3 regions of the Micromonospora chalcea genome follow, and region 2 is predicted to be linked to each of the others. Evidence: riboswitches for the same ligand, from Rfam matches in the RefSeq annotation. Region 2 holds a riboswitch; each other region holds the start of a gene.
The links. A riboswitch is a leader RNA that binds a small molecule or an ion and turns the genes downstream of it on or off. The one in region 2 is predicted to bind cyclic di-AMP.
Positions count from the first base shown of each region.

Region 1: another riboswitch for cyclic di-AMP. It lies ahead of PVK74_RS23930 (coiled-coil domain-containing protein); the one in region 2 lies ahead of PVK74_RS07030 (transglycosylase family protein).
Region 3: another riboswitch for cyclic di-AMP. It lies ahead of PVK74_RS01265 (C39 family peptidase); the one in region 2 lies ahead of PVK74_RS07030 (transglycosylase family protein).

Region 1 is NZ_CP118233.1:5,311,960-5,315,168, forward strand. Features, by position in the region: gene PVK74_RS23920 (helix-turn-helix transcriptional regulator) at 1-170, opposite strand, end outside; gene PVK74_RS23925 (carbonic anhydrase) at 330-989, shown strand; gene PVK74_RS23930 (coiled-coil domain-containing protein) at 1,051-2,076, opposite strand; cyclic di-AMP (ydaO/yuaA leader) riboswitch at 2,081-2,211, opposite strand; gene PVK74_RS23935 (YibE/F family protein) at 2,366-3,209, opposite strand, start outside.
Region 2 is NZ_CP118233.1:1,496,257-1,499,465, forward strand. Features, by position in the region: gene PVK74_RS07020 (M4 family metallopeptidase) at 1-617, shown strand, start outside; gene PVK74_RS07025 (YbaB/EbfC family nucleoid-associated protein) at 752-1,201, opposite strand; gene PVK74_RS07030 (transglycosylase family protein) at 1,385-2,029, opposite strand; cyclic di-AMP (ydaO/yuaA leader) riboswitch at 2,028-2,173, opposite strand; gene PVK74_RS07035 (LLM class flavin-dependent oxidoreductase) at 2,345-3,209, shown strand, end outside.
Region 3 is NZ_CP118233.1:269,095-272,303, reverse strand. Features, by position in the region: gene PVK74_RS01270 (alpha/beta fold hydrolase) at 1-61, opposite strand, end outside; gene PVK74_RS01265 (C39 family peptidase) at 324-1,157, opposite strand; cyclic di-AMP (ydaO/yuaA leader) riboswitch at 1,364-1,504, opposite strand; gene PVK74_RS01260 (hypothetical protein) at 1,805-2,569, opposite strand; gene PVK74_RS01255 (hypothetical protein) at 2,709-3,041, opposite strand; gene PVK74_RS01250 (acyltransferase family protein) at 3,122-3,209, opposite strand, start outside.

The sequences.
Region 1 (3,209 bases), 3.0 Mb from region 2:
GCGACGATGGCCTGGGCCGCCCGCTCGGTGACGCCCACCTCGTCGGCCACGTCCCGCAGCCGCGCCGTGGGGTTGCGCGCGATCGCCAGCAGCACATGTCCGTGATTGGTGAGGAAGGTCCAGTTGCGGCGGCTCCCGTCCTCACCTGGTGTCGTCGCCATGGTGGCCATGCTATGGCCATCGACGCTGCCGACCCGAATCGGACGCGGGCCGGCACGGGAAAGTATGAAATGCGTATCACGAATCTTGACGTGCCCCTGACGCCGTGTGACCGTGAAGTCGCGAGGCCGTCCGGCCTGGTCGTTCCGCAGGTAGACGAGGTGAGGCAGATGACGCCGAGAAGCCCGGAGCAGGCGCTCGCCGAGCTGCGTGCCGGCAACCACCGGTTCGTCACCGGTGTGCCGCAGCATCCGAATCAGGACGCCGGGCACCGGGCGGCGGTGGCCGACGGCCAGCACCCCTTCGCGGTGATCGTCGGCTGCTCCGACTCGCGGCTCGCCGCGGAGATCATCTTCGATCGGGGTCTCGGTGACCTCTTCGTGGTGCGTACCGCCGGGCACACCGCCGGGCCCGAGGTGCTCGGCAGCGTCGAGTACGCGGTCACCGTGCTGGGCACGCCGCTCGTGGTGGTGCTCGGGCACGACTCCTGCGGCGCGGTCCAGGCCGCCCGGGAGGGGGTCCGGACCGGCGCCGCTCCGGCCGGGCACCTGGGAGCGGTGGTGGACGCGGTCTCGCCCAGCCTGCTGCGCGCCGCCCGGCAGGGCATCGACGACCTCGACGGCATCATCGACGTCCACATCGCGCAGACCGTGGAGACGCTGCTGGCCCGGTCCTCCGTGCTGGCCGAGCGGGTCGCGGCGGGCCGGTGCACGGTGGCGGGGATGTCGTACCGGCTCTCCGGCGGCGAGGTGCGGACAGTGGCGCAGGTCCCGGCGTCACTGCCCGCTCCCTCGTCGCCGGCGGACGCGGACGCGGCGCTGGCCGGCTGACCGGAGCGCCGGACGACGAAGGGGCCGCCCACGGGGGCGGCCCCTTCTTGCTGCGTCCAGGTCAGAGCATCGACATGTGGACGTGGTCGGTGTGGTTCGACGGCCCGCTGTACGACCTCCAGCCGGTGGCCGGGAACCAGATCTGCCGGTTCCAGATCACGTAGTAGATGCCCAGCCGGTCGGCGTTGCGGATGAGGAAGGCGGCCACGTCGTTGCCGTACTTGCGGGTGTCGTTGTTGTGCCAGGGTGAGAAGCCGCTGTTCTGCAGCGACCAGTCGCACGCCTTGCCCTTGGGGTGCTCCCATGGCCCGCCCGGCCGGTAACAGCCCACGAAGCGCGTGTAGCCGGCGCGCCGGACCTCCTTGTAGGCGTGCAGCGTCCGCGGCGTGATGCAGCCCGAGGTGGTCGGGTCGTTCTCGCTGCACGACTCGGCCTTCCAGCCGCCGTCGGCGGTGCGGCCGGGGCCGATCTTGGCGACCGGTGAGGTGGCGTCGACCAGGCCGCCGGTGAAGCCGAGGCCGCCGACGAGCTTGAGGGCGCGTTCGGCCTGCACCTTCTCGCGCTCCATCGCGTTCTTCTGCTTCTCCTGCTCGCGCACCTCGGCGTCGAGCGCGATCTTGGCCGTCTCGGCGCGGTTCTTGACCGCGTTGATGGCGGCCAGGCGCTGCGCGTTGAGGAGGTTCAGCTCGTCCAGGGCGTTGACGCGGCGGACGAACGAGTCGGGCGAGTTGCTCTCCAGCAGCATCGCCATCGCGCCCATCCGGCCGGTCCGGTAGGACTGGGCGGCGAGCTGGTTGACCTGCGGGCTGAGCGCCTCGAGTTCGGCCTGTGCCGCCTGTACCTCGGCGGCCAGCCGCCGCTGGCGGTCCTGCGACTTGGCCAGCTTCGCCTTCGCCTGGAGGAAGTTCCGGTTGGCGCTGTCGATCGCCTCGGTGATGAGCGGTGGTTCGCCGTCCTCCTCGTGCCCGGACGGCTTCGGGGCCGCCGCGGCGGGGGCCGCCGTCGCCGAGTTCGGCCCGGCCAGCACTGCCAGCGAGGCCAGCACGGCCACCAGGGGTGTCAGCCAGCGGCGCAGGGGTGGCGTCACAGTGTTCCCTTCCGTCGGCCGCCGACCGGGTTAGCTGACGGGTTCGGGACGGAAGTGGCCCCTACCGCTCGCGCGGATTCACCCCATGTACCTGGTTCCCCGGCTCGCCCGCAGGCGATTGGGCGGCGGCACCGCTGGCGCCGGTGCGCGCCTTCGGCGGTGACCGGCAGCGAGGTTACCCGACAGCACTCCTGCGGATCTACGTCCGGAAGCCGACCAATAGCGAGATTTCGCCGTGGCGCACCGTGACCAGCGTCGCGTTTGAAATCGATGGTCACCGTGCGGAGTGTCACCATGTCGCCTCCGTACTCTTTCCGCCGCCGAGCGCCTCCAGCGCGTCGTCGCGTCCGGCCGGCGGACGGGGCGGCGGGGGCACGGGCGACGCCGGCTCCGGACCGGGCGCGCGCCGTCCGGCGGTGGTCACGATCGCGGCCAGTGCGGTCGTCAGCGGTACGGCGGCGATCAGGCCGAGCGTGGCCACCGCGCTGCGGACGATCTCCTGGGCGAGGAACTCGCTGGTGAGGATCTGGCTCACCGGGCGGGAGTCGGCGACCAGCAGGAGCAGCAGTGGCAGCGACGCGCCCGCGTACGCCAGCACGATGGTGTTGACGGTGGACGCGATGTGGGCCCGGCCGACGCGGGTCGCCGCCCGGTAGAGCTGCCGCCGGGACAGCCCCGGGTTGGCGTGCGCGAGTTCGGTGACGGTGGCCGCCTGGGTGACGGTGACGTCGTCCAGCACGCCCAGCGAGCCGATGATGATGCCCGCCAGCAGCAGTCCGTGCAGGTCCACGTCGCCCTGGAACATGGACAGCGTGGTGGCGTCCTCGCTGCCGAAGCCGGTCAGGTGGGTGGCGGACGTGGCGAGCAGGCCGAGCACGCCGGTGATCACCAGGCTGCCGAGCGTGCCGAGCACCGCCACCGACGTCTGCGCGGTGATCCCGTGCGTCAGGTAGAGCACCACGAACATGATCAACGCGGCGCCCACGATCGCCACCAGCAGCGGCGGCTGGCCGCCACCGATGCCGGGCAGCACGAAGCCGAGCAGGATGGCGAAGCTGGCCGCCAGGCCGCCGAGCGCGGCGAGCCCGCGCCAGCGGCCGAACGCCACGATCGCGGCGGCGAAGAGCACCAGC
Region 2 (3,209 bases):
CGTTGCAGGCGGCGAAGAACCTCTACCCGAGCAGCTGCACCGAGTTCAACGCGGTCAAGGCGGCCTGGGCGGCGGTCAGCGTGCCGGCCCAGTCGGGTGAGCCGACCTGCGCCGGCGGCACCCCGACGCCCACGCCGACCGCCACCACCACCCCGCCGTCGGGCGGCTGCTCCGGCAACAAGCTCGCCAACCCCGGCTTCGAGTCGGGCAACGTGAGCTGGACCGCCTCGTCCGGCGTCATCACCACCGACAGCGGCCAGGCCGCCCACGGCGGCTCGTACAAGGCGTGGCTGGACGGGTACGGCTCGTCGCACACCGACATGCTCAGTCAGTCGGTGACGATCCCGGCCGGATGCCGCGCGACGTTCAGCTTCTGGCTGCACATCGACAGCGCGGAGACGACCACCGGCACCGCGTACGACAAGCTCACCGTCAAGGCCGGCAGCACCACGCTGGCCACCTACTCCAACCTGAACAAGGCCACCGGCTACGTGCAGCGGTCCTTCGACATCTCGTCGCTCGCAGGCACCACGGCGACCATCTCGTTCAGCGGCGTGGAGGACAGCTCACTGCAGACGTCCTTCGTCGTCGACGACACCGCGGTCACCCTGAGCTGACCGTGGCGTAGCGCGGCCGGTCGTCGTCCTCCCGGCGGCCGGCCGCATCGTCGTGCCGGGCGGTGCCGCGTCGCGCGTGGCCGCCGCCACGTGCCGGGGCGGCGCCGCGTCGTGCCGGGCCGTGTGCGGTCGGGTCAGGCCGGACGCCCGGCCTGGGACGCCGTGCCGCGGTCGCGGTGGATCCGCGCGGCCGCCTCGTGCATCGCGCGACCGAACAGCTCGGCCTGGTCACCCATGCTGCCGAGCCGGGCGGCGAGCGCGTCGGCGTCGGCCCGCGCCGACGCGCTGACCCGGGCGTCCAGCTCGGACAGCGCGGCGTTGGCGGCGGCGGTGACATGTCCGCACAGGACGTCGAGGGGCTCGCCGGCCAAGTCCGGGTCGATCGTCACGGAATCCAGCCGGCCACCCTGAACGGCGACCGCGCGGACCCGGCCGTCGGCTGCGGTGCCCTCGGCGCGCAGCAGGTCGCCCGGCTCGCCGTCGGCGTGCTCCGAGGCCCGGGAGCGCATCGCGGTGAGCGCCTGCTGCGTGCGGGTCAGCAGTTCGTCGATGCTCGCGGCCGCCGAGAACGGATCGTTGGTCATTTCCGCGCTTTCTTCACGTCTGAGCCGATCATCGTGACCCTAGCAACCGGCTCCGACGAATCGCGGTCAGCGGCCGTCACGGGTGGCGTCCGGCGCCGCGAGCAGGCCGGACACCGGCGGCGCGGCGTGTCGCGGGCGGCCGGCCGCCCGGCCGGGTCGAACCGGCCGGGCGTCCGGACCAGATCAGCGCAGACGCAGCCGCTGACCGGGGAAGATCAGGCCGGGGTCGTCGCCGACCACTGCCCGGTTGCGCTCGTGCAGGGCACGCCAGCCACCGTCGACGCGCTGCGCCACGGCGATCTCCGACAGCGTGTCCCCGCGCCGGACCACGTACGTCCCGGCCGACGGCTGCGGCGCCGCAGTCATCGCGGCCCGCTCCGGCGCGGCCTTGCGCGTGGCGGCCCGCTTCGGGGCGGACTTCTTCGAGGTGGCCTTCTTAGGGGCGGCCCGCTCGGACCGGGTCGCCGCGGCGTTCGCCGAGCCGCCCTTCTTGCCGCAGGTCGGCCACGCGCCGATGCCCTGGCCGCGCAGCACCTTCTCCGCGACGGCGATCTGCTCGGACCGGCTGGCCAGGTCGGCGCGGGCGGCGTACTTCTGGCCGCCGTAGCCGTTCCAGGTGGCGCGGGAGAACTGGAGCCCGCCGTAGTACCCGTTGCCGGTGTTGATCTTCCAGTTGCCGCCGGATTCGCAGCGCGCGACCGCGTCCCAGTTGACGCCCGCGCTGGCCGGAGCGGCCGGGCCGAACAGGGTCGCGACGCCGACGACGGCGCCGGTCACCACCGCACCGAGAGCGGTACGGCGACTTCGGGCCGAGTATGCAGTTGACATGTGGATTCCTCCACGCCGACGAGGTGAGCTGTCGGGTTCGGGCCGAGGAGCCCGGCCGCCGGTGGCGGCTTCACCCCGAGGTGACGATGCACCGTGGAACGTGTGGTTCCCCCGCTCCCGCGCGAGGTTCGGTTACCGGGGCCGGCGGCGGGATTTGGCGTTTCCGGCCCGCGGTGCCCGCGAATGCGAACGAAACCGACGCTAAGGACGGTTTGCGGCGATCGTCCACTTCTTGTGACGGTGTTCACCCGGCCGGGCTACCACCTGTGGAGCTACCGTGGCAGGGCCGAGCAAGATCACGGGAGGGCGGAACGGATGACCGATCACGGACACGAGCTGACCTTCGGCGGCTTCATCACCCCCGCCGCCGGGCAGCCCGACCAGGTGGTGGCGCTGGCCACGCTCTGCGAACAGGTCGGGCTGGACCTGGTCACGTTCCAGGACCACCCGTACCAGCCGGGCTTCCTGGACACCTGGACGCTGATGTCCTACGTGGCCGCCGTCACCGAGCGCATCCGGCTGGCCGGCAACGTCCTCAACCTGCCGCTGCGCCAGCCGGTGGTGCTGGCCCGCAGCGTGGCCAGCCTGGACCTGCTCACCGGCGGCCGGGTCGAGATGGGACTCGGCGCGGGCGCGTTCTGGGACGCGATCGAGGCGACGGGCGGGCGGCGCCTGTCCCCCGGCGCGGCGGTCCAGGCCCTGGACGAGGCGATCCGGGTGATCCGCGAGGTCTGGGACACCGACCGGCGCGGCATGATCCGCGTCGACGGCGAGCACTACCGCGTGGTCGGCGCCAAGCGCGGTCCGGCACCCGCTCATCAGGTGGGCATCTGGGTCGGCGCGTACAAGCCGCGCATGCTGCGCCTGGTCGGCCGCGCCGCGGACGGCTGGCTGCCCTCCCTGTCCTACCTGCCGAAGGGCCCCGACGAGCTGCCCGCCCTGAACGCGCTCGTGGACGAGGGCGCCGAGGCCGCTGGGCGCGACCCGGCCGAGATCCGCCGCATGCTCAACGTGAACGGCACGTTCGCGCGCTCGTCGGCCGGCTTCCTGGCCGGGCCGCCGGCGCAGTGGGCGGAGGAGCTGGCCGGGCTCACGCTGGAGCACGGCATCACCACGTTCATCCTCGGCAGCGACGAGCCGCGCGCGATCCAGATCTTCGCCCAGGAGGTCGCGCCGGCGG
Region 3 (3,209 bases), 1.2 Mb from region 2:
CGCCGGTGGCGCCCATGCCGTGCAGGAGAATCAGGTGCCGGTTCCCCGTCGCATCGCCCATTGGCGCAGTCTGCCACCGCCCGCCCCGGACACGCGAGACCGAACCCGCCCGACCCGCCCCCACGCCCCACCCCGCCCCCGCCCCCGCCCTCGCCCTCGCCGCCGATCTTGGAGTTGTGGTGCCTTCCATAGCGGGCGAGCCGGGCATACCAGGCGCCACAAGTCCAAGATCGACGCGCCGAGAGGGCGGCGGGCCAGGGCGGGTGGGGACGGGGAAGGCCGGCGCCCCGGGAGGGGTGCCGGCCTTCCGGGGGTGCGGAGGGTCAGGCGGAGTAGCCGCGGCTGGCGATCCAGTGCGCCAGGTCGATCGTGGTGAGCCAGTACGACGGCAGCGACGGGTCGGCCGAGTCGGCGATCCGGACGGTCCGGCCGTCGTCCTTGTAGCCGATCACCGCGACGTAGTGGCCGCCGGGGAACGAGTGCCAGCCGCCGTTGGTGTCGGTGGCGGTGCCGGCGACGTTCGCGACGACCCCCCGGCCGTTGCTGATCGCCTCGACCACGTCGGCCTGAAGCCGGTCCATCTGGGCCGGGCTGGCCGAGCCGGGAATCATCCGGGTCCGGTACGGGTTGCCCTTGACCTGCTGGTTGAGCACGCGCGTGGTGTCCTCGGCCGAGTTGGTGCCCATCTCGGTGGTGCCGAGCGGGCCGGCGAGGGCGTCCTGGCTGCGCTCGATGCCGGTGGCGCTGAGCGCGTTGCGCACGGCGGCCGGGCCGCAGTAGTAGTAGTTGATCTGCGCCTGGTAGTCGTAGTCCAGCGTCTTGCTCGACGGCGGCTTCGGCGCGGCCTTGGTGACGTCCGGGTCCGCCGCGGCCTTCTTCGCCGACGGGGAGGCGCTGGGCGACTTGCTGGGCTCGGCGCTCGGCGACGCCGGCGGGACGCCGATACGCGCCTCGCTGCGGCTGGCGGGCTCGCCGAGCCGTGCGCCGAGTTCGGCGACCGAGGCGGTGTTCTCCTGCTGGACCGGGGCGTCCTCACCGGCGGCGAGGGCGGTGCCGGCGCCGGCGGCCAGCACGAGCGCCGCGGCCGATCCGGCGATGATCTGGTACGGGCGTTCGGTGGCGATCCGCCGCAGCTGACGCTTCAGGTGGTGCTTCACGAAATCCTCCACGGGGGGCGTGATCGGCACACGCCGGCCCGGCACGTGGAGGGGTTCACACGTGCTGGCAGGCCGGATGGGCCGGGGGAACGGGTACGCCCGCGATGCCGGGCGCCCAGGGGCGGTTTGCCGGTCGCGTCAGGCGAGCGCGGGTACCGCGGAGCCGTGGAGGCGGGGGGACGATCGAGGGGTGGGCACGAGGATGGGACTCCTTCCGTGGCCGCCGACCGGGTTAGCTGACGGATTCGGGCGGGAAGTACGCCCTACCGCGGCAGTGGCCGCGGATTCACCCCGATGGTGCTCATGGTTCCCCGGTTCGTGATGACACGATTAGGCGGGTCGGCGCGGCGTCGCCTTCTGCGATCGGTTACCGCACCGGACGCGCCGACACTACCGGCGGGTACTGCCCCTGCCAAGCGCTCCCACCTGCGTAAACATGATCCCCGGTAACGGATTTCGGAACAGCCGGTTACTCACTTCACTCAATGGGACAAGCGGTGGTGACGGCGCCCGGGAGGCGAAAAGGGGACAGACGGCGAGCGCGTGACCGGCAATGGCGCGGCTCATTGGCCCGTTCTGCGCTCCACGCCCGTTTCGGCGCCGGGGGTGAGCCGGCTCACCACATTCCGGGTAACAATTCGGTCGCCTCAGCCGACCCGGGCCGGACGCCAGCGGGCGTTGCGGACGAACGCGCCGACCGGCAGGGGGATCGTCGCCGCGCCGCGGGACACCGGGGCGGGCCGCACCGCCAGGGTGGCCGCGTACGCCTCGGCGGCGAGCGTACGGGCGGCCTCGGCGGCCAGTTCGGCGTCCCGCCACGCCTGCCGCTCCCGCTCGGCGGCGCTCTCCCAGCCGGCCCGGCGCCGGTCCCGTACGGCCCGGGCCAGCACGATCTCCTGCTCGGCCGGGTGCCGGCGCGGGTCCCACCCGTTGCGGCGCGCCAGCACGTCGGCGAGTTGCCGGGCGGACAGGTCGCCGCGCCAGTGCGCCGTCATGGCGGCGTGGTGCAGCCAGCGCTCCCGGGCCGCGTACTCCGCCGGGGTGCGCGGGGTGCGCGGGGCGGCCAGCGCGGCGGCCCCGGCCAGGCGGCGGGCGGCGCTGTCCGCCTCGTCGTACGCGGTCCAGGCGCGTTCCGCCTCGTCCTGCGCGGCCAGCCACCGTTCCCGGCGGCGACGGGCCGTCTGGGCGGCCCCGGCGGCGGCCACCGCCACCTCCTCGGCGTACCGGACGAGGTCGTCGCGGCGCGCGGCGTCCTGGTCCACCGGATCGGCGGCAGCCTCGGCGACGCCGTCGCGCTCGGGCCGGGCCACCAGCGCGGCGAGCAGGCCGAACGCGAGCAGCATCAGGAAGGACCAGATGGCGGCGGCCTCGGGGACCGCGGTGAGGAAGTGGTAGAGAGCGGTCTGCGACATGGTCGGCACCTCACGGGAAGAACCTGGCGGGAGACTCCGCACGGCCGGTCGGGGCGCGGCGCGGGGTTGCCGGGCCGGCGAAGGGCGGGTGCGGGATGACGTTCGGTGGGTGCGGTGACGGGCGCGGCCCGTGGGCGGATCAGCGGGCGGGCGGGGCCCGCAGGCCGACCGGCGCGGTGATCCGGCCGGCCGGGACCGGCTGCGGGTCGTTCGGGAGCGTGTCGGTGGCCCGTGCGGCGGGCGCGGGTGCGCCGTCGGGACGGGCCTGCCGCTCGGCGGCGCGGTCGGATTCCGGTCGCGGGGCGGCCGGCGTGCTCACGTACGCCGGGCCGGGCGCGGCGGCCGGGGCCGCGGCGGTCGGCAGCGTGGCCGCGCCGAACGAACAGGCGACGACCACGGCGAGACTGGCGAGCATCCGGGCGGTCCAGCGCGCCACCCACCACACGGGGCAGGTGAGCGCGATCGGAAGCACGGGTACAAATTACCGCCGAACCCCCACTGACGCACCGCCGCACGGCGTGTCGCGGACCGACCGGCCGGCGTGTGCGCGTGTCAGTCCGGGCGACGCCGCCCGGCGTACTCGATGTCCTCGGCCGGACCGGAGACGGACCGCGCGCCGCCGTCGGCGGCCGCGCCCTCG